Regions from separate parts of the Enterobacter nematophilus genome, predicted to be linked through region 3. Evidence: predicted binding sites of a transcription regulator. Region 3 holds the regulator's gene; each other region holds the start of a gene.

Region 1 (10,423 bases), on a different contig from region 3:
GTGGACTTGCTGCTGACCAGCATCTCAACGGAGCCTGAACCCATCTGGTAGCCTTTAAGAAACAGGAACCAGGAGCCCGGAATAATAATGGCCAGCCAGGCGACGGTGTAAAACAGCGGGCCCAGGAAATTCCCGCCTGCCGCCAGCGCCATACCGATACTGAGGAGGATCGGGATCAGCATGCCGGGGATCATCGAATCCCCGATCCCGGCGATCGGCCCCATCAGGCCCACCTTCAGGGTGTTTATGGTTTCACCATCGATCGGCTCGCCGTTGGCTTTCTTCTCCTCCAGGCCCAGCGCCATGCCGTTAACGATCGCGCCAATCTGTGGCTCAGTATTGTAGAACGACGCGTGACGGCGCAGCATCTCGGTGCGCTGAACCGCGTCGGGGTAGAGCTTTTTCGCCACCGGCAGCATGCTCAGGCAAAAGCCGAAGGATTCCAGACGCTCAAAGCTCATTGAGGAGAGGTTGTGCATCATCCACGCCCGCCAGCAGCGGCGCAGATCCTTGCGGGTAAGTTTACGTTCTTCCATCAGAATTCATCCTCGTCGTCGGGTACTGGGGCTGAAGTCGCGGCCTGCGGTGCTTCGGGTTTATAGTTGTAATGAATCAGCGCCAGCAGGGCACCCACGATCACCAGCGCAACCATATTGAGCTTCAGGAACACGATGCAGACGAAGCCCACCAGGAAGTAGATGAGCATGGTATAGCTTTTGATGATCTGCTTAAGCAGGATGGCAATACCGACGGCGGGCAGGATGCCGCCCAGCACGTTCATGGTGGAGAGCACGATACGCGGCAGGCTGTCCATAAAGCCGCTGATGTACTGCGCGCCGAAAAAGACGGCGATAAAGGTAGGCACAAAGCGCAGAACAAAGTTCATCGCCTGCGGCCAGATGGCGCTGTTGAGGTAGATCCCGCGCTCGTCGCCGTTTTCCAGCGCCACATCCGCACGATGGTTCCAGAATGAGTTCAGTACCATCATCGCATTAAAGAGAATGGTTCCGGCAATACCAATGGTTGCTGCCAGCGCGACGGCGACTTCAGGTCCTTTACCGGAAAGTATCCCGAGCGCAATGGCCGGATACGCCACAAAGTTTAAATCTGCCGGCATCGAGCCGCCAGGGGTCACCATCGCGATATACACCGCCTGCACCGCTACGCCAATCATAATCCCGGTTTTGATATCGCCCAGTATCAGGCCAACCAGCATTCCTGAGATGAGCGGGCGGGAAATAAGATACCATCCGCCAGTCAGCCCTAAGAGCCACGGGCTGCTGAGGGCGCCCAGGTAGCAGAGCAGGCCAATTAAAGCCGCTTCGATAATCATGGTCTGCTCCTTATTTCAGCTTCTGTCTGGCGTCCTGCCAGCTATAAAAACTGGCATCGGGAACCAGGCGAAATTCAATCGCGTGCCCCTGCCCGGTTAGCCACTCGAAGGCCGAGGCTTCCTCGGCCGTTACTGACTGATTCGGGCCTATGGTGACCGTGTTCGCCCGGGCGCTCATCGGCCCTACGTTTATTTTCCCGTTGCTGTTTTTCAGGCTAATGCCTGCCTGCTCTATGCGCTGCAGCGTGACGGGCGATTTGCCAATTACAAAATAGCGCTTTTCGCTGGCAATCACTTTTGGCAGTTTTTCAATGGCCGTTGCCGTATCGAACAGCCACACTCTGGTGTCAGAAACAGCGCCTTTCATGACCGACGACAGCAGCGGATCGGCCGCGACGGCATCGTCAATGGCAACGATACCGTCACAGGGCAACTCCCTGGCCCAGCGCGTGATGAGCTGCCCGTGGATCACGCGGTCGTCAATGCGTACAAAAGAAATACTCATATGCGGCTCCTTAAAAATCGTCTGTCTGTGCGGTATCTACCGGTTTCGCCTGTACCAGCGTCGGCAGGGTGAGATTGATAAGCTTTGCGGCAGCATGATGAACGTCGCATGCCGTCATTACCTCGTCGGTTTGCAGCAGCATCGGGAAATTGACGCCCGCCACCGCGGCGACCGGCGGCTGCGTGAGTGGATTAAATGCAGACTCGCAGGCCACGTTCCACGGCGTGCCGCTTTGCATATCGCACAGCACCAGCACGCCGTCGGCATCCACGCTTGCGGCTTCCAGCGCGGCGCTGAAGTCGCGCCGGAAGCCCTCAATCCCCGCCTGCTCGGTCAGACACACGGCCTGTACGCCGGGAAGGTCGCCGTACACCATCCGGCCGCTTTCCAGCAGCGCGGCGGCAAGCGGGCCGTGGGTCGCGACAATAAAATGAATCATCGTTAGCTCCTTACCCAGGCTTTGATGGTCGCCAGCGCCTGCCCGGAAGCATTGGTTGAGGGGGAAATACGGTATTTCCCCACGTTTGCCGGAATGATGCAGGTTTCGGCGTAATGGACGACAAATGGTTCGAAAGCGCCGGTAGGGCTGTCGACGATCGCTTCGTCGCCCTCTACCAGATTCAGCACGTTCACGCCGCCATTGGTGTGATGCACAACGGGCTCGCTAAACCAGTGGCGGCGGGTTTCGATAAATTCACGCTCGTGCAGGCCGGTGCGTTCTTCACGCCAGCCGTTTCCTTCCGCGATAGGTTCGAACTGATTCACCAGATGTTGATGGACCCACTGCGTGTCTCGTTGCCAGTCGATCACCTTCTCGCCATGGTTCAGATGGACCGGACGCGGCAGGCCATCCAGCCCCAGACGGCCCCAGTCCCAAAGCTTGAAGGTGAAGATATACGGCGTGGCGCTGATCTCCAGCACCATGGTGCCCGCGCCAGAACAGTGCACCGTACCGGCGGGGATCAGGAAATGGTCGTGTTTTTTCGCCGGGATCTGATTAACGAAGCGGGCGTCATCAAAGTTTTTTTCACCACGGCCCGCGCGCCTGAGATCGCCCATCATGGCCTCCGGTTCGGTGCCGGTTTTGGTGCCCAGATAGACCACGGCGCCCGGCTCGGCTTCCAGAATGTAATAGCTCTCATCCTGGGTGTAGTGCATCCCGAACTGCTGCTGGATGTATTCCGTAACCGGATGGACCTGGAAACTCAGGTTCTGGCCGCCAATGGTATCGAGGAAATCAAAACGGATCGGGAACTCCGCGCCGAAACGCGCGTGAACCTTCTCGCCCAGCAGAGCGCGAGGCTCAAGCAAGACCAGATCCTGAGAGGGGATCTCGATCCGCACTGCGCCAAAACGCAATAACAGGCTGTTCTCCTCGGGCACGCAGTCAAAACACCATGCGTAATTGGGTGCAGAGGGATCGAGATCGAATTGCTGTTTCATCCACTGGCCGCCCCAGACGCCGGGATCGAAAAATGGCGCTACGCGAAAAGGCTGAGTGGTGGTCTGCTTAAGCCCGGCACGAAGGGCCTCGCCGCTGACCATCGCGGGCTGGTTTGCCTGTGTCGTATCCAGTAAAAAGTCGGTGCGCCTGAGCAGCGGTGTTTTGTGACGGTCGAAGACGCGCCATTCAACAAAAAAAGCCCGCTTGTAGCGACGAAGCATATCCTCATGCTGATTCTCTGCACCCCAGTTCCCCATCTCACCGCTGCGCATACGCTGTTGGATCTCCCAGCGCGGAAGATCGGCGTATACCAGAACATCACCAGGGTGAATAAGCGCCGCGCCGGGGCCGTAAATCACAATCAGCCCCTCGGCACACTGGCTTACCTGAGTTTGCTGTGCCTCCAGACGCGCGGGGTCAAAAAATTCAGCGAGCTGGTGGCAGGAGAGTACGCCAAAAACGCGATCGTCGGTGAGGTTGCGCGCCAGCATTTCATGGATGGCGGGCTCATCCTGTCGCGCCTGCCCGGCATTGACCGTTAGCGCCGGGCGTAACCGCGGCAGCACATTCTCTTCAAGCTCGTTCAGGCGCACGCCCGGATAGCAGTCAATCACCAGGACAGTGCGGCTTCGCTGCTGGGTTTTGGCGGCAAGAACGCGGGTAATATCCTCCCAACCTTGCCAGGCGCTGTCGTCATAACCCTCTATCGTCACCGTGGGGAATTTGTCGTAAGTTGTCATTTCATCCTCCAGAATCGTTATTTAAGGTTATTCGATTAACCGTGTTTGAGAAGTGTGGTTAACGCGATTAACCCGCCATAAATAGCAATGCAATCCCGATCGGTGGCGGTAATGTGAAGAGACTCACAGGGAAAAATGCAAAAAACAGGTTATTCGATTAATCTGTAATGAAATGGAAGGAGACAGCATGACGGGAATTACACTCGCAGACGTCGCGAAACGCGCTGGCGTGTCAACGGCAACGGTCTCAATGGTGCTGTGTAATAAAGGCCGCATTTCGCAAAATACGCGTGCGCGCGTGCTAAAGGCGCTGGATGAAACGGGCTATGTCTATAACCAGACGGCAGCCAATTTGCGTAACCGCAGAAGCAATCAGGTCGGACTGCTATTGCACGATATCACCAACCCTTTTTACGGGGAGATGACGGCAGGGCTCAGTCATGAAATGGAGCGCCACGAGCTGATGCTTTTTCTGGCGAACAGTGAGGAGTCCGCAGAGCGACAGCAAAAATTTGTCGATTCGCTGATGCGCAATAACGTTGGCGGCATGGTGCTTTGTGCGGCTCGTGAAACGCCACAGGCTTTTTTTGATGGGCTTAAGCGGCGCAATATTCCGGCGATCATGGTTGTGCGCCCGCTGGACGATGCGGATTTTGATTTTGTCGGCACGGACAACTTTTTAGGTACGCAGACGGCGACAGAACACCTGCTCAGAATGGGGCATCGGAATATTGCGTTTATCGGAGGTAGCCAGAACTCGGGTTCGCGGGCGCAGCGTATCGGTGGCTTTACCAGCAAGCTGCTGGAATACGGCGTGACGCCGAATCCTGCCTGGATCAGGACTTCGCAGGCCAGCCAAAGCGACGGCGCTCGCGTCGCGGAGATGTTACTGCTTGAGCATCCAAACATCAGCGCTGCGATTTGCTATCAGGATATTGTGGCACTTGGGGTGATGCAGAGTTTACGCAAGATGGGGCGCGAACCGGGGCATGATTTCGCGCTGGTCGGCTTCGATGATATTACCGAAGCGGCTCTGGTGCAGCCGGCGCTGACCACCGTATCGGTGGCGGCTAAAGAGATTGGCCGTAAAGCGGGGGAGTTACTGTACAGCCGCATACAGGGCAATGACGAGCCCGCCAAACGGATCATCCTGCCGCCTGCGCTGGTGGTGCGGGAATCATGCGGTTTTCGCTGACGATCATGTCTTTAACTGATATCTCTCCCTGTTTATCATTAAATTCTAATTATTGGCGTTTTCTGTGGCAGCCTTCGCAAAGGCTGGTTAATCTGAAAACGATTTACATCATTTTAACGTAAGAGAATAACTATGCATGATGCACAGATCCGTGTCGCCATTGCGGGCGCGGGTGGACGTATGGGCCGCCAGCTGATTCAGGCGGCACTTCAGATGGATGGCGTGGCGCTGGGCGCGGCGCTGGAGCGTGAAGGCTCATCGCTTTTGGGGGCCGACGCAGGTGAGCTGGCGGGCGCGGGAAAGACGGGCGTTACCGTTCAGAGCAGCCTTGACGCGGTTAAAGATGACTTCGATGTGTTTATCGACTTTACCCGCCCGGAAGGAACGCTGACGCATCTGGCATTTTGCCGCCAGCACGGCAAGGGAATGGTCATCGGCACCACCGGTTTTGACGACGCGGGCAAGCAGGCCATCCAGGATGCATCAAAAGAGATCGCGATTGTCTTCGCGGCGAACTTTAGCGTGGGCGTTAACGTCATGCTCAAGCTGCTAGAGAAAGCAGCGAAGGTGATGGGCGACTATACCGACATTGAAATTGTCGAGGCCCACCACCGCTATAAGGTTGATGCGCCATCAGGCACGGCGCTGGCAATGGGCGAAGCGATTGCTCATGCACTCGATAAAGATTTAAAAGACTGCGCGGTCTATGCCCGCGAAGGTCACACCGGCGAACGCGTGCCGGGCACCATTGGTTTCGCGACGGTGCGTGCGGGTGACATCGTCGGCGAACATACGGCGATGTTCGCCGATATTGGCGAACGCGTTGAGATTACACATAAAGCCTCAAGCCGAATGACGTTCGCCAACGGTGCCGTGCGCTCCGCTTTGTGGTTAAAAAACAAGGAAAACGGTCTTTTTGATATGCGAGATGTGCTGGATCTCAACAATTTGTAAGCATTATTACCCATCGTGATGTGGTTATTGCAGTCGTAATTGTTTGATTGCATAGGGCAATATTTTATTGCCCTCTTATTTTAGCTTCTTTATTGTGTTTTTAATATAAAGAAGTTTAAAACTTCACTCTTGTCACGATTATCCGTTGCCGAAATGTAAATTTTGACCATACGGTCCACTTTTTAAAGCTCCTGCGCCGTATTTACCATTAAACCAGGCGCGCAAGCGTTTTCTGCAGTGATTTACCTGATCTTTTTGTCGGTTAAGCTTCATTCTTCTCGCCAGACTTGCAAAAGACTAAACAAAATATCCGTTTTAAGTTGACTTTTACCCACCAAATCTCCAGAATGCCGCCGTTTGCCAAAAATCCGCTGGCAACACATTTGCATTGATCTATGACATAGTCATGAATTAATATGCAAATAAAGTGAGTGAATATTCTCTGGAGGGTGTTTTGATTAAGTCAGCGCTATTGGTTCTGGAAGACGGAACCCAGTTTATCGGTCGGGCCATAGGGGCAACGGGTTCGGCGGTTGGGGAAGTCGTTTTCAATACTTCAATGACCGGTTATCAAGAAATCCTCACTGATCCTTCCTATTCTCGCCAAATCGTTACTCTTACTTATCCTCATATCGGCAATGTCGGCACCAACGCGGCTGACGAAGAGTCTTCTCAGGTACATGCGCAAGGCCTGGTCATTCGCGACCTGCCGCTGATTGCCAGCAACTTCCGCAATACTGAAGACCTCTCTTCTTACCTGAAGCGCCATAACATCGTGGCGATTGCCGATATCGATACCCGTAAGCTGACGCGTCTGCTGCGCGAGAAGGGTGCACAGAACGGCTGCATCATCGCGGGTGATAACCTCGATGCGACGCTGGCGCTGGAAAAAGCGAAAGCCTTCCCGGGCCTGAACGGCATGGACCTGGCGAAAGAAGTGACGACCGCGGAAGCCTACAGCTGGACGCAGGGGAGCTGGACGCTGGAAGGCGACCTGCCGGAAGCGAAAACAGAGAGCGAGCTGCCGTTCCACGTGGTGGCCTACGATTTCGGCGCCAAGCGCAACATTCTGCGCATGCTGGTTGACCGCGGCTGCCGCCTGACGGTGGTACCGGCGAAAACCTCCGCTGAAGAGGTGCTGAAGATGAACCCGGACGGCATCTTCCTCTCTAACGGCCCAGGCGACCCGGCACCGTGCGATTACGCCATCGCCGCCATCAAGTCCTTCCTGGAAACCGACATCCCGGTATTCGGCATCTGCCTCGGCCATCAGCTGCTGGCGCTGGCGAGCGGTGCGAACACCGTGAAGATGAAGTTCGGCCACCACGGTGGGAACCACCCGGTGAAAGACATCGATAACAACACGGTGATGATTACCGCGCAGAACCACGGCTTTGCCGTCGATGAAGCCTCTATGCCGGCTAACCTGCGCGTGACGCACAAATCACTGTTCGATGGCACCCTGCAGGGTATCCACCGTACCGATAAGCCAGCGTTCAGCTTCCAGGGACACCCGGAAGCCAGCCCGGGCCCGCACGACGCCGCGCCACTGTTCGATCACTTCATCGAACTTATCGAGCAATACCGTAAGACCGCAAAATAATCAGGAGCCGAGAAGACCATGCCAAAACGTACAGACATAAAAAGCATCCTGATCCTTGGCGCTGGCCCGATCGTCATCGGCCAGGCCTGCGAATTCGACTACTCCGGCGCGCAGGCGTGTAAAGCCCTGCGCGAAGAGGGTTACCGCGTTATCCTGGTAAACTCTAACCCGGCAACCATCATGACCGACCCGGAAATGGCCGATGCGACCTACATCGAGCCGATTCACTGGGAAGTGGTGCGTAAAATCATCGAGAAAGAGCGCCCGGATGCGGTACTGCCGACCATGGGCGGCCAGACGGCGCTGAACTGTGCGCTGGAACTGGAGCGTCAGGGCGTACTGGCCGAGTTCGGCGTGACCATGATTGGTGCGACCGCCGACGCGATTGATAAAGCAGAAGACCGTCGCCGCTTTGACGTGGCGATGAAGAAAATCGGCCTCGACACCGCGCGTTCCGGTATCGCGCACAACATGGAAGAGGCGCTGGCCGTTGCGGCTGAAGTGGGTTATCCGTGCATCATCCGTCCATCGTTCACCATGGGCGGCACCGGTGGCGGTATCGCCTACAACCGCGAAGAGTTCGAAGAAATTTGCGAGCGCGGTCTGGATCTCTCCCCAACCAAAGAGCTGCTGATTGATGAATCGCTGATTGGCTGGAAAGAGTACGAGATGGAAGTGGTGCGTGATAAAAACGACAACTGCATCATCGTTTGCTCCATCGAAAACTTCGATGCGATGGGTATCCACACCGGCGACTCCATCACCGTTGCGCCAGCCCAGACGCTGACCGACAAAGAGTATCAAATCATGCGTAACGCCTCGATGGCGGTACTGCGTGAAATCGGCGTGGAAACCGGCGGTTCTAACGTGCAGTTCTCCGTGAACCCGAAAACCGGCCGCCTGATTGTTATCGAAATGAACCCGCGCGTGTCCCGTTCCTCCGCGCTGGCCTCTAAAGCGACCGGCTTCCCGATTGCGAAAGTGGCGGCGAAGCTGGCGGTGGGTTATACCCTCGACGAGCTGATGAACGATATCACCGGCGGGCGCACCCCTGCGTCCTTCGAGCCGTCCATCGACTACGTTGTGACCAAAATTCCTCGCTTTAACTTCGAGAAATTCGCCGGCGCGAACGACCGTCTGACCACCCAGATGAAATCCGTCGGGGAAGTGATGGCGATTGGCCGCACCCAGCAGGAATCCCTGCAGAAAGCGCTGCGCGGGCTGGAAGTGGGCGCGACCGGCTTCGACCCGAAAGTGAGTCTGGACGACCCGGAAGCGCTGACCAAAATCCGCCGCGAGCTGAAAGACGCGGGCGCAGAGCGCATCTGGTACATCGCCGATGCCTTCCGTGCTGGCCTGTCCGTCGACGGCGTGTTCAACCTGACCAACATCGACCGCTGGTTCCTGGTGCAGATTGAAGAGCTGGTGCGTCTGGAAGAGAAAGTGGCAGAACTGGGCATCAACGGCCTGGACGCAGACTTCCTGCGCATGCTGAAGCGCAAAGGCTTTGCCGATGCACGTCTGGCTAAGCTGGCGGGCGTTCGCGAAGCGGAAATCCGCAAGCTGCGCGACCAGTATGACCTGCACCCGGTTTACAAGCGCGTGGACACCTGTGCGGCAGAGTTCTCGACCGACACCGCGTACATGTACTCCACCTATGAAGACGAGTGCGAAGCGAACCCGTCCGTCGACCGCGACAAGATTATGGTGCTGGGCGGCGGTCCAAACCGTATCGGCCAGGGCATCGAGTTCGACTACTGCTGCGTGCACGCTTCGCTGGCGCTGCGCGAAGACGGGTACGAGACCATCATGGTCAACTGTAACCCGGAAACCGTTTCTACCGACTACGACACCTCTGACCGTCTCTACTTCGAGCCGGTTACCCTGGAAGACGTGCTGGAAATCGTGCGCATCGAGAAGCCAAAAGGCGTTATCGTGCAGTACGGCGGCCAGACCCCGCTGAAGCTGGCGCGCGCGCTGGAAGCGGCAGGCGTGCCGGTTATCGGCACCAGCCCGGATGCGATTGACCGTGCGGAAGACCGCGAGCGTTTCCAGCAGGCGGTTGACCGTCTGAAGCTGAAACAGCCGGCGAACGCCACCGTGACTGCCATCGAACAGGCTGTCGAGAAGGCGAAAGAGATTGGCTATCCGCTGGTGGTGCGTCCATCCTACGTGCTGGGCGGCCGCGCGATGGAAATCGTCTATGACGAAGCCGACCTGCGTCGCTACTTCCAGACCGCGGTGAGCGTCTCCAACGATGCGCCAGTGCTGCTCGACCGCTTCCTCGATGACGCGGTAGAAGTGGACGTAGACGCCATCTGCGACGGCGAAATGGTGCTGATTGGCGGCATCATGGAGCACATCGAGCAGGCGGGCGTTCACTCCGGTGACTCCGCGTGTTCTCTGCCAGCGTACACCCTGAGCCAGGAAATTCAGGACGTGATGCGCCAGCAGGTGCAGAAGCTGGCCTTCGAGCTGCAGGTTCGCGGCCTGATGAACGTCCAGTTCGCGGTGAAAGATAACGAAGTCTACCTGATTGAGGTGAACCCGCGTGCGGCGCGTACCGTACCGTTCGTCTCTAAAGCGACCGGTATTCCGCTGGCGAAAGTGGCTGCGCGCGTGATGGCAGGCCAGACGCTGGCTCAGCAG
Region 2 (10,423 bases), on a different contig from region 3:
GGCGCGTCGTCTATGCACGCGTCGCAGTTTGCCCAGGCGCTGGATCTCCAGGCGCAGCACGGCTGGGCGCGCTTTGTCACCATGCAGGATCACTACAACCTGATCTACCGCGAAGAAGAGCGCGAGATGCTGCCGCTCTGCTATCAGGAAGGCGTGGCGGTGATCCCATGGAGCCCGCTGGCGCGCGGACGTTTAACCCGCCCGTGGGGAGAAACTACAGCTCGTCTGGTATCAGATGAAGTGGGAAAAAATCTTTATTCCGGTACCGAAGCCAGCGATGCGCTAATTGCCGAACGGTTAGCCGGGATCGCCGACGATACCGGTGCCACCCGTGCGCAGGTGGCGCTGGCGTGGCTGCTGAGCAAGCGCGGGGTTGCGGCACCGATTATCGGCACGTCGCGGGAAGAGCAGCTGGACGAGCTGCTGAGCGCGGTGGATTTATCCCTGACGCCGGAGCAGATTGCCGAGCTGGAGACGCCGTATCAGCCGCATCCAGTCGTGGGGTTTAAGTAATCTAATCCGTAGGCCGGGTAAGGCGTAGCCGCCACCCGGCAATACAGAGGCACAAACTTACCCGAAGTGATCGTACCCTTTCCAGTCCAGCGTAACGGGCGCACCGTCTTTCACGAACTTCAGCCCCTCACTTTCCGGCATGATCTGACCGATGCAGGTAAACTTTGCGCCGAGATGGGCCAGTGCCACGTCCAGCGTTCCGCGGTTCAGCTCAGGTACGGTGAAGCACAGCTCGTAGTCTTCCCCCCCGGACAGCGCCCAGCGCAGCGCCTGCTCAGGTTCCACATGGCGAAGCAGTTGCTCCGACAGCGGGAACAGGTCCAGGTCAACGCGCGCGCCCACCCCGCTGGCCTTCAGGATATGGCCGAGATCGGAAATCAGCCCGTCAGAGAGATCGATAGCCGAGCTGGCCCGCTCGCGCAGCGCCTGACCGTGCAGAATACGCGGCGTCGGGCGCAGGTGGCGCTTCACCAGATACGCCGCATCGTCAGCGTCCTTCACGGTTAAGCGATCCTGAAGGATCGCCAGCCCCGCCGCGCTGTCTCCCGGCGTACCGGTCACGTAGATCCAGTCGCCCGGCTTAGCGCCCGAGCGCTTCAGCGCGCGACCGAGCGGCACATAGCCGTGGATCGCCAGCGTCATCGACAGCGGCCCGGCAGTCGTATCGCCGCCAATCAGCTGCATATCGTAATAATTCAGCTGCTCAAACAGCGCGTCGCTAAAGGCTTCCAGCCAGGCTTCATCCACCTCTGGTAGCGTCAGGGCCAGCGTCAGCCAGGCAGGATCGGCACCCATCGCGGCCAGATCGCTGACGTTGACCGCCAGCGCTTTATACGCCAGATCGGCAGGATCGATATCCGGTAAGAAATGACGTCCGCACACTAAGGTGTCGGTGCTGATTGCCAGCGTCTGCTTTTCAGGAATATTGAGAAGTGCACAGTCATCGCCAATGCCGGTTTCAACATCAAGACGAGAGGTTCTGACACGGTCGAAATAACGGGCAATCAGGGAGAATTCGCCGCATGCCATACGTTATGCCTCAGCAAATAAAAGAAAAAACCGGAGCCGCACTGCCCGTCAGGCAATGCAGAACTCCGGTTTGCGGATCACTTTTTGTGGGGACGGATCGCAGGTGCTGCTTTATCAAGTACGCCGTTAACGAACTTGTGGCTGTCTTCAGCGCCGAAGGTTTTCGCCAGTTCGATCGCTTCGTTGATGGCCACTTTGTACGGCACATCATCACGTTTAGACAGCTCAAACAGCGCGATACGCAACACTGCTTTTTCCACCTGGCCCAGCTCTTCGAGCAGACGGGACAGGTATGGCTTCATCAGGCCATCGAGATACGCGCTATTAGTCGCCACTCCCGACAGCAGTTCACGGAAGTACAGAACGTCAACGTCTTTCACGTCCTGTTCTGACAGGAACTGGTATTCAACATCAGCGATGTCGTTCTGGGACAACTGCCAGGAGTAAAGTGCCTGAACGGCACATTCACGGGCGCGGCGACGAGCAGCAGGTTTCACGGAATTCCCCTTACAAAAAAATCAGGCCTTGATGGCTTTCAATACATTGATCATTTCAAGCGCGGTCAGTGCAGCTTCTGCACCTTTGTTACCGGCTTTGGTGCCAGCACGTTCGATGGCTTGTTCAATACTTTCGGTGGTCAGCACGCCGAACGCGACAGGAATTTCAGCATCCTGCGCAACGTGTGCCAGACCGTTGCTTGCACCGCCCGCAACGTATTCGAAGTGCGCAGTGCCGCCACGAATAACGGTACCCAGCGCAATCACCGCGTCGTATTTACCGGTTTTCGCCAGCGCGCCCGCCGCCAGTGGCAGTTCGTAAGCGCCTGGAACCCAAACAACGGTAATGTTGTCATCTTTAACCTGGCCGATACGTTTCAGGGCGTCAATCGCACCTTCCAGCAGGCTGTCGTTGATGAAGTTGTTGAAACGCGCAATGGTGATGGCGACGCGAGCGTCCGGGGTAGCTACAGCAGCTTCAATAATGTTCATACTCTTCCTTTACGGGTTCATTTGGCCCCGCAGGGGGGCGGATTTTATCATAATACTTTGCGCACTGCTTCCCTATTTCGGGAGCAATTACGCTGTCGTTAAATGGAGGCAGACATCCGGACCCACCGGACGAATCTCGCTGAATGTGAGTTGCGGTGCGTCGGCCAGTTTTTCAAGGCCGGGCAGCACAAACAGGCCGCGCGCGTCGTGACCTAACAGTTTAGGCGCAACGTAGACGAGCAGTTCATCCACCAGCCCCGCCTGAAGCAGCGCGCCGGCGAGCGTCGGACCGGCTTCGACCCAGATGCTGTTCACCTGCTGCTTGCCGAGCAGCATCATCAGCACCACTAAATCGAGGCGGCCATTGTGCTCCGGCACCATAACGCTGCGCACGCCTTCCGGCCACTCGCGCGAATCTTCTTTGGTGCGCGCAATCCAGGTTTCACCCGGCTGCTGGACGATGCGGTGCTCCGGCGTCACGCGGTTCTGGCTATCAATGATAATACGCAGCGGCTGGCGCAGGTTCTCCTGCGGATAAAGCGCCTGGGTATCGGCATTCAGTTCGTTCCAGCGCACGGTCATGGCCGGATCGTCAGCGAGAACCGTTTCACTGCTGGTGAGGATAGCATGGCTTTGCGCGCGCAGGCGTTGCACATCGCGCCTTGCCTGCGGCGAGGTGATCCACTGGCTTTCACCGTTTGCCATCGCCGTACGGCCGTCCAGCGAGGCGCCCAGCTTGAGCTGAATGTACGGAAAACCGGTGCGCATGCGCTTCAGGAAGCCTTTATTCAGGGCTTCCGCATCCTGCATCATCAGCCCATGGCTGACGTCGATCCCTTCCTGCTGCAGGCGGTACAGACCGCGCCCGGCCACCTGCGGATTCGGATCCTGCATCGATGCCACCACGCGAGCCACGCCCGCCGCGATCAGCGCTTCGCAGCACGGCGGCGTCCGCCCGTGGTGGCTGCAGGGCTCAAGCGTCACATAGGCGGTGGCACCGCGCGCCTTCTCACCGGCCATGCGCAGCGCATGGACCTCCGCATGCGGCTCGCCTGCGCGATAGTGAAACCCTTCCCCCACGATCTCGCCATCTTTCACGATAACGCACCCGACGTTCGGGTTGGGATGAGTGGTAAAACGACCGCGCTGCGCCAGCTTCATGGCTCGCGCCATGTAAATCTCATCCTGCATGAGCTTAATCCTGTAAGCGGGCGATCTCTTCGCCAAACTCTTTGATATCTTCGAAACTGCGGTAGACAGAGGCGAAGCGGATATAGGCGACCTTGTCGAGCTTTTTCAGCTGCTCCATCACCAGGTTGCCGATCATTTTGCTCGGCACTTCACGCTCACCCAGGCCACGCAGGTAAGATTTAATATGGTTTAACGCCATTTCAACGTCATCCGCGCTGACGGGCCGTTTTTCGAGGGCCTTCAGCATTCCGCTGCGCAGTTTCTCTTCGTTAAACGGCTCGCGCACATCGTTACTTTTTACCACGCGCGGCATTACCAGCTCTGCAACCTCAAAGGTCGTGAAACGCTCGTTGCACACCAGACACTGCCGACGACGGCGCACTGAAGACCCTTCGCCCACAAGGCGAGAGTCGATGACTTTGGTATCCACAGCGGAGCAGAATGGGCAATGCATACGGTATCCCTGTTATCTGGTTAACTGATTTTCATTTTACCCTGATCTGGCCTGACAACAAAGGAAGAGCTTTTTTGAGACAAAGGATCTATGTCTGGCGGTACGTTGCTGGCTACCATTATGGGGATCCGTTATTTCAAGGAAATAAACGCTATGACAAGACGTTATCTGAGAATTTTACTGGTGGGGAGCCTCTTCACCCTCAGTGCCTGTGCACAGCAAACCGAAGTCCGCCAGATGAAACAAAGCGTGAATACGCTTAACACGGCGATGGACAAACTGAACAAAGAAACGGTGAAGATCACCCAGCAAAACGCGCTGAACGTTAAATCCACCAGCGGGGTATATCTGCTGCCGGGGGCAAACACGCCTGCCCTGCTTAACAGCCAGATCGGCACGCTGAAAATGTCGCTGGTGAACGTGGCGGCGAACGCGGATGGTACGCGCGCAACATTGCGTATTCACGGCGAATCTAACGATCCGCTGCCCGCCTTCAGCGGCACCGTAGAGTGGGGCCAGATCCAGGGCACCACGGAGAGCTACCAGGAGGTGAACGTGAAGAATCAGCTTTTCACCGCTCCGGCCAGCGTGTTAGCGCCAAGCGATGTGGATATTCCCCTTCAGCTAAGCGGCCTATCCCCCGAGCAGCTAGGCTTTATCCGCATTCACGATATCCAACCCGCCGCGCAATAATCCCTCCTTTTGAGCGGAGTGAAATGTCACTCCGCTAACATTTACATTTCGTATGGATTGGCAACAGAAATGATTGCCGCTACAATCCCGGCCGTTTAAAGTACGCAAACGTGAACGCAATCGATTACGCGCGTGAGAGATATGTGAAACAACACATATTTTTGTGAGCAGGGATTCCTATAATAGGCACCGCAGAAACACGAAATATTTAGAAACGCAATTCGCGCATTTTTCACTCCCGGAAGGGAATTTCAATCAGTGGCATGATTATGAAAAAAACATTACTCGCAGCCGGTGCAGTTCTGGCACTGTCCTCCTCTTTCACTGTTAACGCAGCGGAAAACGAGAAACCACAATACCTCTCCGACTGGTGGCACCAGAGCGTTAACGTGGTAGGCAGCTACCACACCCGTTTCGGACCACAGATCCGCAACGATACCTACCTGGAATACGAAGCGTTCGCCAAGAAAGACTGGTTTGATTTCTACGGCTATATGGATGCACCTGTATTCTTCGGTGGTAACACCGATGCGAAAGGTATCTGGAACCACGGTTCCCCACTGTTCATGGAGATCGAACCGCGCTTCTCCATCGACAAGCTGACCGGTACCAGCCTGGCGTTTGGTCCGTTTAAAGAGTGGTACTTCGCGAACAACTATATCTACGACATGGGCCGCAATAAATCCGGTCGTCAGAGCACCTGGTATATGGGTCTGGGTACCGACATCGACACCGGCCTGCCAATGAGCCTGTCCCTGAACGTGTACGCGAAATACCAGTGGCAGAACTACGGCGCTGCGAATGAAAACGAGTGGGACGGCTACCGTTTCAAAGTGAAATACTTTGTGCCAATTACCCAGCTGTGGGGCGGTAATCTGAGCTACATCGGCTTCACCAACTTTGACTGGGGTTCAGACCTGGGCGACGACGATTTCCGTGACCTGAACGGCAAGAAAGCGCGTACCAACGATTCCATCGCCTCCAGCCACATCCTGGCGCTGAACTACGATCACTGGCACTACTCTGTAGTTGCGCGTTACTGGCACAACGGTGGCCAGTGGAACGACGACGCGAGCCTGAACTTCGGTAACGGCGACTTCAGCGTCCGTTCTACCGGCTGGGGTGGTTACCTGGTCGTGGGTTATAACTTCTAATCAGTGCGGGACCGTGCGGGCTGATGCCCTCACCCTGACCCTCTCCCACAGGGAGAGGGAACAAACACTAAAAACGGCAATAGACATTGCCGTTTTGCTTTTACCTCGCCACCCGGCTTTTTACTGCTTAACTTTCCGCAAAAAATCCGCCAAAGACCTGTCCGCACTCTCGCTGAACCGCCTCTCCGTCATCACTATATTGAGACACCGGTCGAGCCGGAAACAGCGATAATCATCGCGCCGTTCACACCACGCCGCCAGCAGCCAGCGCTCCCCCCAGAAAAACAGCCCCAGCGGCTGCACCTCACGCTTTGAGAGCTGACCGGCTTCATCACGATAATGCAGCGCCAGCACGCGCTGGGCGGAAATCGCCTGATGGATCATGTCAAAATCGCTGCGGGAGTGGCTTTGCATGCAGAATTCCGGGGCGTAGATCCGCGTCTGCTCCGCCTTCCGGCGGCTCTCCTCGGGCAGGATAGCCAGCACCTTTTCCTGGGCCGACTCCAGCTCGCGCGACAGCGATTCCCCACCCCAGGTTTTGAGCAGGCGAATCGCGACCATCAGCGCCTCGGACTCCTTATTTGTCAGCATCAGCGGCGGCAGGTCAAAGCCCGACATGAGGCGATATCCGCTTCCCGCCTCGCCCTCCACCGGCACGCCGGAAAGCGACAGGTCGCGGATATCGCGGTAGACCGTGCGCTCGGACACGCCAAGCCGCTCCGCCAGATGCGCTGCCGTTGTCAGACGCCTGCCCCGCAGGATCTGCACAATCTGAAACAAACGGTCAGCGCGTCGGGTCATAACGTCATTCGCTCTCAGGCAGGTTGATGAAGGCCGACGCGGTTACCCTCGCTGTCGGTAAACAGTGCGATAGTGCCGATACCGTGCGGCAGTTCCAGCGGGCCAAACACGCACTCGCCGCCCGCAGAGGCAATGCGATCGAGCGTGGCCGCCAGGTTGTCAGTATGCAGGTAAATAATAGCGCCCTGCAAAGACGGCGTAACGCCGTCAAATTTTGCCAGCGCCCCCCCGGTATACGGATCCTCATGCGGGAAAACCGCCAGTTCAGCCACGTCCATTTTCTCGCGACGCAGCGCGAGCTGCATCACCGGCTCATAAAATTTGATGGCGCGATCCATATCCGAGACCGGAATTTCAAACCAGTTAATTACGCTTTTCATACATCCTCCTGCCTGTTGTTTGGGTTCAGAAGGAGTCTACGGCAGGGCTCCTGACAGCATACTGTCAGGAGTGTTTGTCAGGAGCAGATAAAAAAATCCCGGCCAAAAGACCGGGATTCCGATAACGCGCTAAACGTCGCCTTACGGCAGAATGGACGGCTGATCCGCCCCTTCTTTCTCGACTTTCTGCTGGAGCAGGTGCTCGCGCTTCATGCCCAGTTTCAGTGCCAGGGCTGACGCGACGTAGATTGACGACGCTGTACCGATGGAGACACCGATCAGCATGGTCAGCGAGAAGCCTTCCAGCACCGGGCCACCGAACAGGAACAGCATCAGGATCACCATTAAGGTGGTACCGGATGTGATCAAGGTACGGTGCAGCGTCTGGGTCAACGACACGTTAAAGATTTCGTACGGCGTGCCGCGACGGATCTTACGGAAGTTTTCACGGATACGGTCAGATACCACGATACTGTCGTTCAGTGAGTAACCGATTACGGACATCAGGGATGCCACGATGGTCAGGTCAATCTCAATGTGGAACAGAGACAGTATGCCCATGGTGATCACCACGTCGTGCGCCAGGGCGATAACCACACCGGCCGCCAGTCGCCACTCAAAGCGGAAACCAACGTAAACCAGGATGGAGATCAGCGCCACCAGCAGCGCCATGGCGCCGGTTTGCGCCAGGTCCGCACCCACGCTCGGGCCGACGAACTCAATACGCTTGACCGCCGCGCTCTGGCTGGTGGTCTCGTTAATGACCTGTACGACCTTGCTGCCCAGCTCCTGGCTGCCGTTGGCATCGTGCACCGGCGGCATACGCACCATGATGTCGCGGCTGCTGCCGAAGTTCTGCAGCAGCGGCTCTTCAAAGCCCGCTTTCTGCAGAGACAGGCGCATCTGGTCCATATCGACCGGTTTTTCCAGGGAGATCTCGATGACCGTACCACCGGTGAAATCCAGCCCCCAGTTAAAGCCTTTCACGCCCATAACGATGATGGACAGAATCAGCAGTAAGCCTGAAATGCCGAAGGCCCAGTAGTCCCAGCGCATAAAGTCCCAGACTTTACGGCCGTGGTTCAATTGTTCAACAGTATATTCCTGTGCCACAACGCACTCCTCAGATAGACAGCTTTTTGACGCGCTTGCCGCCGTACAGCAGGTTCACGATGGCACGGGTGCCGACAATAGCGGTAAACATTGACGTTGCGACACCGATACCGGTGGTAATCGCAAAGCCTTTGATCGCGCCAGTACCCACTGCATACAGGATAAGAACCTTAATCAGTGTTGTTACGTTCGCATCGAAGATGGAGCTGAACGCGCCTTTATAGCCTTCGTCAATCGCCTGCTGAACAGAGCGACCGTTGCTCAACTCTTCTTTTATACGCTCGTTAATCAGTACGTTGGCGTCGACCGCCACCGCAAGGGTCAGAACGATACCCGCAATCCCCGGCATGGTCAGCGTCGCCCCCGGCAGCAGGGACATAATGCCGATGATCAGCACCAGGTTCGCAATCAGCGCGGAGGTCGCAATCAGACCAAACTTCTTATAGAAGAAGATCATGAAGAGGATAGAGACAGCCAGACCGGCCAGACACGCTTCCAGACCCTGCTGGATGTTTTGCATACCCAGAGTTGGACCAATGGTACGTTCTTCAACAATCTGAATTGGCGCAATCAGCGCACCAGCACGCAGCAGCAGCGAGAGCTGACGCGCTTCGTTCGGGTTGTTAATACCGGTAATACGGAAGCTGTTACCCAGACGAGACTGGATGTTGGCGATGTTAATCACCTCTTCCTCTTTCACCAGCACAGCACGGCCGTTTGCATCTTTCTTACCGCTGTCTTTGTACTCCACGAACAGGGTCGCCATCGGTTTGCCGATGTTGTCCTTGGTGAAGTTAGACATGATGTTACCACCCGCGCTATCCAGCGAGATGTTAACCTGCGGCTGGTTGTACTCATCCTGGCTTGAAGTGGAGTCGGTGATGTGGTCACCGGTCAGGATCACGCGTTTGTACAGCACAACCGGCTGACCTTCGCGGGTCTGTTTCACTTCGGAGTCACCCGGAATACGGCCAGACGCCGCGGCGGACTGATCGACATTAGAGTTTACCAGACGGAATTCCAGCGTCGCGGTCGCACCGAGGATCTCCTTAGCACGCGCGGTATCCTGGATACCCGGCAGTTCAACCACGATACGGTCAGCACCCTGACGCTGTACCAGCGGCTCAGCTACGCCCAGCTGGTTCACACGGTTACGCAGAATGTTGATGTTCTGCTGAACGGCATATTCACGCGCTTCTTTCAGACGCGCATCGGTCATCACCGCGCGCAGTTGGTTGCTGCCCTGAGAGGTGATCACCAGGTCACGGTGACGTTGGGTCAGGTAATCTACAGCCTGATCGCGCGCCGCGCTGTCGCGGAACGTGATGCTCATGCCGTAGTTATCTTCTTTACGCACGGTAGTGTATGGGATGCCTTTGTCGCGCAGATCGCTGCGCAGGCTGTCGATATTCTGTTCCTGCAGCTTGCCGAGCGCGGTATCCATATCCACTTCCATCAGGAAGTGAACGCCGCCACGCAGGTCAAGACCCAGCTTCATTGGCTCTGCGTTCAGCGCAGCCAGCCAGCGAGGGGTTGCAGGAGCAAGGTTAAGCGCCACGACATATTTGTCACCCAGCACGCCCATCAGCGCTTCGCGAGCGCGGAGCTGCGTGTCGGTGGTGTCGAAGCGAGCAAGAATTGCACCCTCTTCCAGAGCCACAGACTTAGCGGTAATTTTTTCTTCTTGTAACGTTTTCTGGACCTGGATCAGCGTTTGCTCACTGGCGGCGACACCGCGCGCGCCAGTGATTTGAACAGCCGGATCCTCACCATACAGGTTGGGAAGCGCGTACAGCAGGCCGACGATAATCACGACGACCAGCATGATGTACTTCCACAAAGGATAACGGTTTAACACGGCAGTTCCCTTTGGGAAAAGTTGGGATTACAGCGCCTTCATGGTGCCTTTCGGCAGAACGGCAGCTACGAAGTCACGTTTGATAACCACTTCAGTGGTGTCGTTCAGGGCGATAGCAATGTAGCCGCTTTCAGCCACTTTGGTTACGCGACCGACCAGGCCACCGTTGGTCAGCACTTCATCGCCTTTCGCGATGGAGTCCATCAGCTTTTTGTGCTCTTTGGTACGCTTCTGCTGTGGGCGCAGGA
Region 3 (10,423 bases):
AACGGTCGGCAAATTTCCCGCCGAGATAGTTGCCAATCGAGAAGCCGACGCCAATCAGCACCAGCATCGCGGTAACGAAGAGAGGCGTTGCGTGGGTGATATCGTGCAGCACCGGTGAAATATAGGTGTAGAGGGTAAACATCGCCCCTGCCCCCAGCACCGTGGTGAGCAGCGCGGAGAGTACCTGCGGGCGCATCAGCACCGCCAGCTCTTTACGCACTTCCGGACGTTCTCCGGCGCTGCCTTTCGGCAGGGAGAAGAACAACGCCACCATCGCGACCACGCCCAGCCCGGCCGTTGCCAGGAAAGACATACGCCAGCCGATCGCTTCACCCAGCCAGGTCGCCGCCGGTACGCCGCCGATGTTGGCAATCGTCAGCCCCATAAACATGGTCGCCACGGCGCTTGCCTGCTTGTGTTTTGGCACCACGCTTGCGGCCACGACCGATCCCAGCCCAAAGAAGGCACCGTGGTTGAGGCTGGTCAGAATGCGAGACAGCATCAGGGTAGTGTAGTCCGGCGAAATGGCCGAAAGCACGTTGCCCAGGGTGAAAATCGCCATCAGGAAAATCAGCGCATTGCGGCGCGCGCGGTGCGAAAGCAGAAGCGTCATCAGCGGCGCCCCCACCATCACGCCGATGGCGTAGGCGCTGATTAACATCCCGGCGGCCGGGATCGAGACGTCCACGCCCCGGGCGATTACAGGCAGTAACCCCATCGGGGAGAATTCAGTGGTGCCAATCCCAAAAGCGCCAATCGCCAGGGCCAGCAGGGGAAAATTGATTTTCATGCGTCAACTCCGGATGCCGTGTCATGTAGTGACACAGAACAAAGAAGCGGAAAGCATGACATCAATCACAAAAAATGAGAAGTTAACAAAATGGCAAAAGATTTTTGCCAGGGAAGTAACAATCGGGACGTTCGGGAGGGAGAAGGCTCTCCCCCCGCGTAAATCAGTGCAGCGCAGCCGTCAGGCCAGCCGCCACAATCAGCGCCAGCACAATAACGGTGGTGAACAGCGAAAACTTCAGATCGGAACTCATCAATTTTTCTCCTTTTAATCCCCCCACGAAAAGTGAGCTTGCTCATTTTTGCACAGTTTACGTCAAAAATCTTCCATGATTTAAGCTGATAAACACTTTACCTCTTCCCCTTTTCATCAAGATAGGCCAAAATTCCACGCTAAATTTATTAGCGTACCGGCCATTGACCCCCTCCTGACGTCCCGTGTCGTTTTCCCGGCGTGCCGCAATCCAAAATTGCGTGATAAGGGTGAGAGAAGGCAAACGTTTACCTTCAAGTTTTTCAGGAGCTTAGGATATGGTCTGGAGTGACATTTAATGGCAACAATTAAAGACGTAGCAAAACGCGCAAACGTTTCCACTACAACCGTATCACATGTAATTAACAAAACCCGCTTTGTGGCGGAAGAGACGCGCAACGCCGTCTGGGCAGCAATTAAAGAGCTGCACTACTCCCCGAGCGCGGTTGCGCGCAGCCTCAAGGTTAACCACACCAAGTCTATTGGTCTGCTGGCGACCAGCAGCGAAGCGGCCTATTTTGCCGAGATCATTGAAGCGGTAGAGAAAAACTGCTTCCAGAAAGGCTATACCCTGATTCTGGGCAACGCCTGGAACAGCATTGAAAAACAGCGCGCCTACCTGTCGATGATGGCGCAAAAGCGCGTGGATGGCCTGCTGGTGATGTGCTCCGAGTACCCGGAATCCGTGCTGTCGATGCTGGAAGAGTATCGCCATATCCCTATGGTGGTGATGGACTGGGGCGAAGCGCGCGCCGACTTCACGGACTCCGTCATCGATAACGCCTTCGAAGGCGGTTATATGGCGGGCCGTTATCTGATCGAACGCGGCCACCGCGAGATTGGCGTGATCCCGGGCCCGCTGGAACGCAACACCGGCGCTGGCCGCCTGGCCGGCTTTATGAAAGCGATGGAAGAAGCGCTGATTACCGTGCCGGAAAACTGGATCGTGCAGGGTGACTTCGAGCCGGAATCAGGCTACCGCGCGATGCAGCAGATCGTCTCTCAGCCGCACCGTCCAACCGCCGTCTTCTGCGGGGGGGACATCATGGCAATGGGCGCGCTCTGCGCTGCCGACGAGCTGGGCCTGCGCGTCCCGCAGGATATTTCCGTGATCGGGTATGACAACGTGCGCAACGCGCGCTTCTTCACGCCAGCGCTGACCACCATTCACCAGCCGAAAGATTCGCTGGGTGAAACCGCCTTCAATATGCTGCTGGACAGGATCGTCAACAAGCGTGAAGAGTCGCAGTCCATTGAAGTTCACCCTCGCCTCATCGAACGCCGTTCCGTTGCGGACGGTCCGTTCCGCGACTATCGTCGTTAATCTCATTGCGGAGCCAGTCAGTCTGGCTCCCGCAGCCACTCCCGGTTAAGCGTTTCGCTGTCCCCCAGATAATCCAGAAGCCAGGCCATGGCGGGCGAGACATCATTTTGTTGCCAGGTGAGGCAGCAGGCCGCATCCGGGAACGGATTCTCCAGCGTCAGTTCAACCCACTCGCCGGTGTCGATGCGCGGACGCGCAAAATGAACGGGTACCATCGCGACGCAGAGCCCGGCGCTGAGGCACGTCGCCGACGATTCCCAGTCAGGGGCCACCACCCGCCGCTGGTTATCTAAAAGCCAGGTAATACGCTTGGGCAGAGAGCGGGAGGTATCCTCCAGCACCAGCGACGGCCAGCTGCGCAGCGTATCGTCGCTCAGCGGCCCTTCCATCTTCGCCAGCGGATGATCGCTTGCCACCACGCATTTCCAGCTCAGCATGCCCATATCGCGAAAGGCGTAACGTCCACCGACCGGGATCGCCTGGGTCGCACCAATCGCCATCTCTGCCCTGCCGTCCGCCAGCGCATCCCAGACGCCGTTGAACACCTCCTGCGAGACCCGCAGCTCGACATCCGAAAAATGACGATAGAAGTCGACGATCATCTGCCGGGTGCGTTCGGGCTTAACGATGTTATCCACCGCGATGGAAAGGTGTCCCCGCCAGCCGTTCGCGATCTGCTGGCACTGCTCGCGGGTGATCTGCATTTTTTTGATAACAGAACGCCCTTCCTTCAAAAACCACGCCCCTGCGGGCGTTAATTCCACATCACGATGCCGCCGTTCAAACAGCGGAACCGCCAGCCACTCCTCAAGCTGTCGCACCGTATAGCTGATGGCCGAAGGGACGCGGTGCAACTCCTGCGCCGCCCCGCTAAAGCTGCCGTTACGCGCGACAGCATCGACCACTTCAAGAGAATAATCTGACCACATTTTCTGCCTGCAAAAAATTTGAATGCACCCGCCAAATATTAGCGTTTCACAAGCGGCTTTGCACTCCCTACACTCAGCGCCAACGTATACCTGCCTCCTCAGGAGAATAAAACAGTGCAACCCAGGAAAGGTTTTTTAGTCTGGCTCGGCGGCTTAAGCGTGCTGGGCTTTTTGGCCACCGATATGTACCTGCCGGCTTTCGCCGCCATGCAGGAAGATTTGCAAACCCCTGCCGCCGCCATCAGCGCCAGCCTGAGTTTGTTCCTCGCCGGTTTTGCCTTCGCGCAGCTGCTCTGGGGACCGCTCTCGGATCGCTTTGGGCGTAAACCGGTGTTGCTGCTGGGGCTGGCCATTTTTGCCGTGGGCTGCCTGGGGATGCTATGGGTGCGCGATGCCACCTGGCTGCTGGTGCTGCGGTTTGTTCAGGCGGTCGGCGTCTGTGCCGCGGCCGTGACCTGGCAGGCGCTGGTCACCGACTACTACCCGGCAAACCGCACAAACCGTATTTTCGCCACCATTATGCCGCTGGTGGGGCTCTCACCGGCCCTCGCCCCGCTGCTGGGCAGCTGGATCCTCGCGCATTTCGACTGGCAGGCCATCTTCGCCACGCTGTTTGCCATTACGCTGGTGCTGATGCTGCCGGCGTTCGCCCTCAAGCCCGCGCATAAAAAAGAGGCGCACGCAGACGCGAAGCCGATTACCTTCACCTCCCTGCTGAGCGCTAAGGCGTATCGCGGCAACGTTCTGATCTATGCCGCCTGCTCGGCGAGCTTCTTCGCGTGGCTGACCGGGTCGCCCTTTATTCTGCACGATATGGGCTACAGCCCGGCGGCCATTGGCCTGAGCTACGTTCCGCAGACCATCGCGTTCCTGGTTGGCGGTTACGGCTGTCGCGCGGCGCTGCAAAAATGGGAAGGTCAGCAGATGCTGCCGTGGCTGCTGGTGCTCTATGCGCTGAGCGTCATCGGCACCTGGGCCGTTGGCTTTATTCCGGGCGCAGGTCTGGCCGAAATATTGATTCCATTCTGCGTGATGGCCATCGCGAACGGGGCGATCTACCCTATCGTTGTGGCGCAGGCGCTGCGTCCGTTCCCGCAGGCGACAGGCCGCGCGGCTGCGCTGCAGAACACCCTGCAGCTGGGGCTGTGCTTCCTGGCAAGCCTGGTGGTCTCCGCGCTGATTGCCACGCCGCTGCTGACGACGACCAGCGTGATGCTGGTCACCGTCGCGCTGGCGGCGTTGGGTTATCGCATGCAGGCCGCCGCGCAGCGCGCGCAGGATAAGAGCACGCAGGTGGAAACCTCGCATGCCTAATCGCGCCAGAAACTATGTTAATTTTCAGTGATTAGGTTGCTAAGAATTTTCTATTGAATCACCAAATTTTGAGGCCTATACTAAATTTGGCTCGATTAAATACGATAAATATTAAGTGTTAACGGGAGCCGGAGCGCTCCCGTTTTACCATGGAAGGCATTTCGGCAAGGGTTATCTCCCTTCCTCTGTTCTACGTCGGATACTAGCCTCGCGGTATTTACCGTGAGATTTCTCACAAACCAAAAAAAGCGTCTACGCTGTTTTAAGGTTCTGATCACAGTAGGGTGATGGAGAAGCTATGAGTTCATCGTGTATAGAAGAAGTCAGCGTTCCGGACGATAACTGGTCCCGGATCGTCAGTGAACTGTTGGGACGTGCGGGCATTACAATTAATGGCTCATCCCCCTCCGATCCTCAGGTTAAACATCCCGATTTTTTTAAACGCGTGTTGCGGGAAGGTTCGTTAGGCCTGGGAGAAAGCTATATGGACGGCTGGTGGGAGTGCGAACGGCTGGATACTTTTTTCGCCAGCGTGCTGCGTGCCGGTCTGGAAAAACAGCTCCCCCGCAATCTAAAAGACACCCTGCGTGTCGCCTCTGCCCGTCTGTTTAACCTGCAAAGTAAAAAACGCGCCTGGATCGTCGGCAAAGAGCATTACGATCTCGGCAACGATCTGTTCAGCCGCATGCTGGACCCCTTCATGCAATACTCCTGCGCCTACTGGAAAGAGGCGTCGACGCTTGAAGAGGCTCAGCAGGCCAAGCTGCGCCTGATAAGCGAGAAATTGCAGCTTCAGCCCGGCATGCGCGTGCTGGATATCGGCTGCGGCTGGGGCGGGCTGGCCTATTTTATGGCGAAGCACTACGGCGTTAGCGTGGTCGGCGTCACCATTTCAGCTGAACAACAAAAAATGGCGCAGGCGCGCTGCCAGGGGCTGGATGTTGATATCCGGCTGCAGGATTACCGTGACCTGAACGAACAGTTTGACCGCATCGTTTCCGTGGGCATGTTTGAGCACGTCGGGCCGAAAAACTACGACACCTATTTCGAGGTGGTTGACCGTAATCTGACACCGGACGGCATCTTCCTGCTGCACACCATCGGCTCTAAGCGGACCGACAATAACGTCGACCCGTGGATCAACAAATACATCTTTCCGAATGGCTGTTTACCGTCCGTACGCCAGATTGCCAACGCCAGCGAATCCCATTTCGTAATGGAAGACTGGCATAACTTCGGCGCGGATTATGACACCACGTTAATGGCGTGGCATGCACGTTTTCAGGAAGCCTGGCCTGAAATTGCGGACAACTATTCTGAACGATTCAAGCGGATGTTTAGCTATTATCTGAACGCCTGCGCGGGGGCGTTTCGCGCGCGCGATATTCAGCTCTGGCAGGTTGTTTTCAGCCGTGGGATTGAACACGGATTGCGGGTCGCACGCTAAAAAAATAACCCCGGCCAGCCGGGGTTATTTTTATTCTTCTTCTACAGCGTTAATTATTGCGGCTTCTTTTGCGGCCAGCACGCGCTCAACGGTATCGACAACCGCCTGGGTTTGCGGATCGATTTCGATATTCACGCGATGCCCCAGTTTTTTCGAACCCAGCGTGGTGCGCTGCAGCGTCTCGGGAATTAAATGCACGCAAAAACGGGTTGGCGTCACTTCTCCCACCGTCAGACTAATCCCATCAATGCCAATAAACCCTTTATAGAGGATGTATTTCATTAATGACGGATCCTGCACTTTAAACCAGATTTGACGGTTATTTTCCGACGTCACGATTTTCGCCACTTCGGCGGTGGTCATGATGTGTCCGGACATCAGATGGCCGCCAATCTCATCGCTGAACTTCGCCGCCCGCTCAACGTTGACGGTGTCCCCCACCACCAGCTCGCCCAGGTTGGTAATACGCAGCGTCTCTTTCATTAAATCAAAGCTAATCTGGTTGCCATTAATTTCGGTGACGGTCAGGCAGCAGCCGTTATGAGCAACCGAGGCGCCGGTTTCAATGCCATCAAGCATATATTCCGGCAGCTCTACAACATGAGTACGAAAATTAGGTTTTTCATCAATGGACACCAATTTGGCGGTGCCCTGCACAATACCAGTAAACATGCTTACAACTCCTGTTTTTTCCGGACGGTGGTGACACCGTTTAATCCCACCACAATAACAGTTGGAAAAACAGGTTGCCAGCGGAGCGCATTTTCTGGCGATTTTTTCACTAGATAAATAGCTAAAGCCCGCTACAATAGCTGGCACCCCCCTGCATTTTCTTCTTGCTGCCAGTTACGGCGGCTTTTTTAGTCTCTCATATAACTACAAAATAAAGGTGTTCACGTGCAGAAGTACATGAATGAAGCGCGCCAGTTATTGGCACTGGCTATACCAGTGATCGTCGCGCAGGTGGCCCAGACCGCAATGGGATTTGTGGATACGGTAATGGCGGGTGGCTACAGCGCCACCGATATGGCGGCCGTTGCCATCGGCACGTCAATCTGGCTGCCGGCCATCCTGTTCGGCCACGGTCTGCTGCTCGCCCTCACGCCGGTTATCGCTCAGCTTAATGGCTCGGGTCGTCGCGAGCGTATTGCCCATCAGGTCCGCCAGGGTTTCTGGCTGGCAGGGTTTGTTTCCGTGCTGATTATGGTCGTGCTCTGGAACGCGGGCCATATCATCCGCGCTATGCACAATATTGACCCGGCGCTGGCAGATAAAGCCGTGGGCTATCTGCGCGCCCTGCTCTGGGGTGCGCCTGGCTACCTCTTCTTCCAGGTGGCACGTAACCAGTGTGAAGGACTGGCGAAAACCAAGCCCGGCATGGTGATGGGCTTTATCGGCCTGCTGGTGAATATTCCAGTGAACTATGTCTTTATCTACGGTCATTTCGGCATGCCGGAGCTGGGCGGCGTCGGCTGCGGCGTGGCGACGGCTGCGGTTTACTGGGTAATGTTCTTCAGTATGATCGCCTATGTGAAACGCGCCCGTTCAATGCGCGATATTCGCAACGCAAACAAATTCAGCACGCCTGACTGGAGCATCATGACGCGTCTGGTACAGCTAGGCTTGCCGATCGCGCTGGCCCTGTTCTTTGAGGTGACGCTCTTTGCCGTGGTTGCCCTGCTGGTCTCCCCGCTGGGGATTGTTAACGTCGCCGGACACCAGATTGCGCTCAACTTTAGCTCCCTGATGTTCGTCCTGCCGATGTCGCTCGCGGCGGCGGTGACGATTCGCGTTGGCTTCCGCCTGGGACAGGGCTCCACCCTGGATGCGCAAACGGCCGCCAGGACCGGGCTGGGCGTCGGCGTCTGTATGGCCATCTGTACGGCGCTGTTCACGGTGGCGCTGCGCGAGCAAATCGCCCTGCTCTATAACGACAACCCGGACGTGGTGGCGCTGGCCTCGCACCTGATGCTGCTGGCTGCGGTGTATCAGATTTCTGACTCCATCCAGGTGATTGGCAGCGGCGTATTGCGCGGATATAAAGACACGCGTTCGATCTTCTTTATTACCTTTATCGCCTACTGGGTGCTGGGTCTGCCGGCTGGCTACGTGTTGGCGCTGACCGATCTGGTCGTTGATCGCATGGGGCCAGCCGGATTCTGGATGGGCTTTATCATCGGACTGACGTCGGCGGCAATCATGATGATGCTGCGCATGCGCTTCCTGCAGCGCCAGCCGTCAACGGTAATTTTGCAGCGCGCTGCGCGTTAAATATGCAGTAGCCGCCCGCTGGCGGCTACTTTCTCTTCACTTTGCGCGGTAATGAAGCAATCGCGTGAAATCAGAGAGAAAAATGTATTTTCCCTCTTGCCTCCTTGATGCTGTGCCGCTAATATTCGTCCCCGTTGTCACCCACAACACGTTGCGTTCATAGCTCAGTTGGTTAGAGCACCACCTTGACATGGTGGGGGTCGTTGGTTCGAGTCCAATTGAACGCACCATTCTGCGTCCGTAGCTCAGTTGGTTAGAGCACCACCTTGACATGGTGGGGGTCGGTGGTTCGAGTCCACTCGGACGCACCATTTCAGTCCTGAAATGGTGCAAATTCTCTCCTGTTAGCCTGAATTTTCTTAATCCCTTATTTTCATCATTATTCTCCTGCTACGCTTTTCTTATGGAAAAAAAACAGGAAGCGCGTCAATGAAGAATATCGCGATTATCGGCTCCGGCCCCACAGGGATTTACACCTTTTATCATCTGCTAAATAACAGCACTCCGCTCTCCGTATCCATCTTCGAACAGGCCGATGAAGCCGGCGTGGGCATGCCCTATAACGACGACGATAATTCCCGGCTGATGCTGGCGAACATTGCGAGCATTGAAATCCCGCCCATTTTTATGACCTACCTCGACTGGCTTAAAGAACAGAGCGACGCCCATCTGGCGCGCTTTAAGGTTGATAAAGCCCGCCTGCATGACCGGCAGTTCCTGCCGAGGCTCCTGCTGGGAGAGTATTTTCGCGACAGCTTTCGTTCAATCGTGAAAGAGGCAAAAAAGCTGGGGTTCCAGGTGACGGTTCATGAATCCGCGAAGGTAACGGACATCATCCCCTCGACAACCGGCGTCACCCTTTCCGTCAACGACACCACCTTGGCCGATCGGTTCGACCTGGCGGTTATCGCCACCGGCCATGTCTGGCCGGATGAGAAGGAAGCCACGCGCACGTACTTCCCCAGCCCGTGGTCGGGGTTGATGGACGCCAGCATTCCCCCTTGCCGCGTGGGCATTATGGGAACCTCGTTGAGCGGTCTGGACGCGGCTATGGCGGTGGTGATGCAGCACGGTGAGTTTCGTGACGGTAAATTCATCCTCGACAAGGGCAGCGAAGGGTTAAACATTACGCTGATGTCCCGAACGGGCATTCTGCCGGAAGCCGATTTTTACTGCCCTATCCCTTACGAGCCGCTGTCGGTATTGACCGAATTCGTGGTTGAAAGCGAGATAGCCAAAGGAACGGACGGCCTGCTTGACCGCATCTTTGCCCTGATGGTGAAAGAGCTCGAGCTCGCCGACCCGGCTTGGTGCGAGAAAATTTCCTTGCGTAACCAGGATGCCGACAGCCTTCGTGAGGCGTGGTTTGAGGATCGTAAGCGGCACGGGCCCTTTACCTGGGCGGAAGAGAACCTCAGCGAGGTTGAGCGCAACAAACGCGAACGGCGCACCGTGGCCTGGCGCTATACCGTCCTTCGGCTGCATGAGGTGGTTCAGGAGATTGTGCCCCACCTCAACGAAGAGGACAGAGAGCGCTTTAAGCAGGGCCTCGCCCGCGTGTTTATCGACAACTATGCCGCGATCCCGCCGCAGTCTATCCGCAGGCTGCTTGCGCTTCGCGAGGCCAGCATCATTAGCGTGGCGGCGCTCGGCGATGATTACACGCTTGATGCCGGCAGCGATCGGACGGTCATTACCACCAAAGAGACCGTTTATCGTTTCGACGTGTTTATTGATGCGCGCGGACAAAAGCCGCTCAAAACAAAGGACCTGCCTTTCCCGACGCTGCGTAAACAGCTGGCAGAGACGGGCGACGAGATACCCGACGTTGGCGAGGATTACACGCTTAAAGCGCCTGAAACGGTTCGCGGGCGCATCGCTTTCGGCGCAATACCGTGGCTGATGCACGATCGTCCCTTCGTTCAGGGGCTGGCGGAGTGTGCGGAGATTGCAGAGGCGATGGCGAAGGCGGCTGAAAAACAAGCCTCAGGGAGACGGCGTAGGTTACCGTACGTGGAGAACTGACAGGGCTTCCATGCCCTGCTATCGGTGATTACTCGAAGAAGACCTCCGGGTTTTCCGACAGCGATACGAAC

Evidence for each region. Region 3 encodes PurR, which represses purine synthesis genes. Its sites were predicted from a motif close to CANGCAAACGTTTGCNTG; they were not measured.
Region 1: carA (glutamine-hydrolyzing carbamoyl-phosphate synthase small subunit) is a predicted target of PurR. The motif match lies at 6,390-6,407, and genes of this name have one in related genera.
Region 2: OSH03_RS16370 (nucleoside-specific channel-forming protein Tsx) is a predicted target of PurR. The motif match lies at 4,983-5,000, and genes of this name have one in related genera.

What each region holds. Positions count from the first base shown of each region.
Region 1 is NZ_JAPKNE010000004.1:191,635-202,057, reverse strand. It holds gene OSH03_RS13445 (PTS system mannose/fructose/sorbose family transporter subunit IID) at 1-536, opposite strand, end outside; gene OSH03_RS13440 (PTS mannose/fructose/sorbose/N-acetylgalactosamine transporter subunit IIC) at 536-1,333, opposite strand; gene OSH03_RS13435 (PTS sugar transporter subunit IIB) at 1,344-1,838, opposite strand; gene OSH03_RS13430 (PTS sugar transporter subunit IIA) at 1,849-2,277, opposite strand; gene OSH03_RS13425 (class I mannose-6-phosphate isomerase) at 2,280-4,022, opposite strand; gene OSH03_RS13420 (LacI family DNA-binding transcriptional regulator) at 4,210-5,217, shown strand; gene dapB (4-hydroxy-tetrahydrodipicolinate reductase) at 5,350-6,171, shown strand; gene carA (glutamine-hydrolyzing carbamoyl-phosphate synthase small subunit) at 6,626-7,774, shown strand; gene carB (carbamoyl-phosphate synthase large subunit) at 7,793-10,423, shown strand, end outside.
Region 2 is NZ_JAPKNE010000006.1:136,973-147,395, reverse strand. It holds gene OSH03_RS16405 (aldo/keto reductase) at 1-513, shown strand, start outside; gene thiL (thiamine-phosphate kinase) at 571-1,542, opposite strand; gene nusB (transcription antitermination factor NusB) at 1,620-2,039, opposite strand; gene ribH (6,7-dimethyl-8-ribityllumazine synthase) at 2,061-2,531, opposite strand; gene ribD (bifunctional diaminohydroxyphosphoribosylaminopyrimidine deaminase/5-amino-6-(5-phosphoribosylamino)uracil reductase RibD) at 2,619-3,722, opposite strand; gene nrdR (transcriptional regulator NrdR) at 3,727-4,176, opposite strand; gene OSH03_RS16375 (SadB/YajI family lipoprotein) at 4,330-4,869, shown strand; gene OSH03_RS16370 (nucleoside-specific channel-forming protein Tsx) at 5,139-6,023, shown strand; gene OSH03_RS16365 (helix-turn-helix transcriptional regulator) at 6,144-6,824, opposite strand; gene OSH03_RS16360 (VOC family protein) at 6,839-7,204, opposite strand; gene secF (protein translocase subunit SecF) at 7,346-8,317, opposite strand; gene secD (protein translocase subunit SecD) at 8,328-10,175, opposite strand; gene yajC (preprotein translocase subunit YajC) at 10,203-10,423, opposite strand, start outside.
Region 3 is NZ_JAPKNE010000001.1:573,009-583,431, forward strand. It holds gene OSH03_RS02655 (MFS transporter) at 1-790, opposite strand, end outside; gene cydH (cytochrome bd-I oxidase subunit CydH) at 954-1,043, opposite strand; gene purR (HTH-type transcriptional repressor PurR) at 1,341-2,366, shown strand; gene punR (DNA-binding transcriptional activator PunR) at 2,384-3,295, opposite strand; gene punC (purine nucleoside transporter PunC) at 3,410-4,609, shown strand; gene cfa (cyclopropane fatty acyl phospholipid synthase) at 4,908-6,056, shown strand; gene OSH03_RS02685 (riboflavin synthase subunit alpha) at 6,087-6,728, opposite strand; gene mdtK (MdtK family multidrug efflux MATE transporter) at 6,954-8,327, shown strand; tRNA gene OSH03_RS02695 (tRNA-Val) at 8,481-8,557, shown strand; tRNA gene OSH03_RS02700 (tRNA-Val) at 8,562-8,638, shown strand; gene OSH03_RS02705 (FAD-NAD(P)-binding protein) at 8,757-10,352, shown strand; gene OSH03_RS02710 (carbonic anhydrase) at 10,381-10,423, opposite strand, start outside.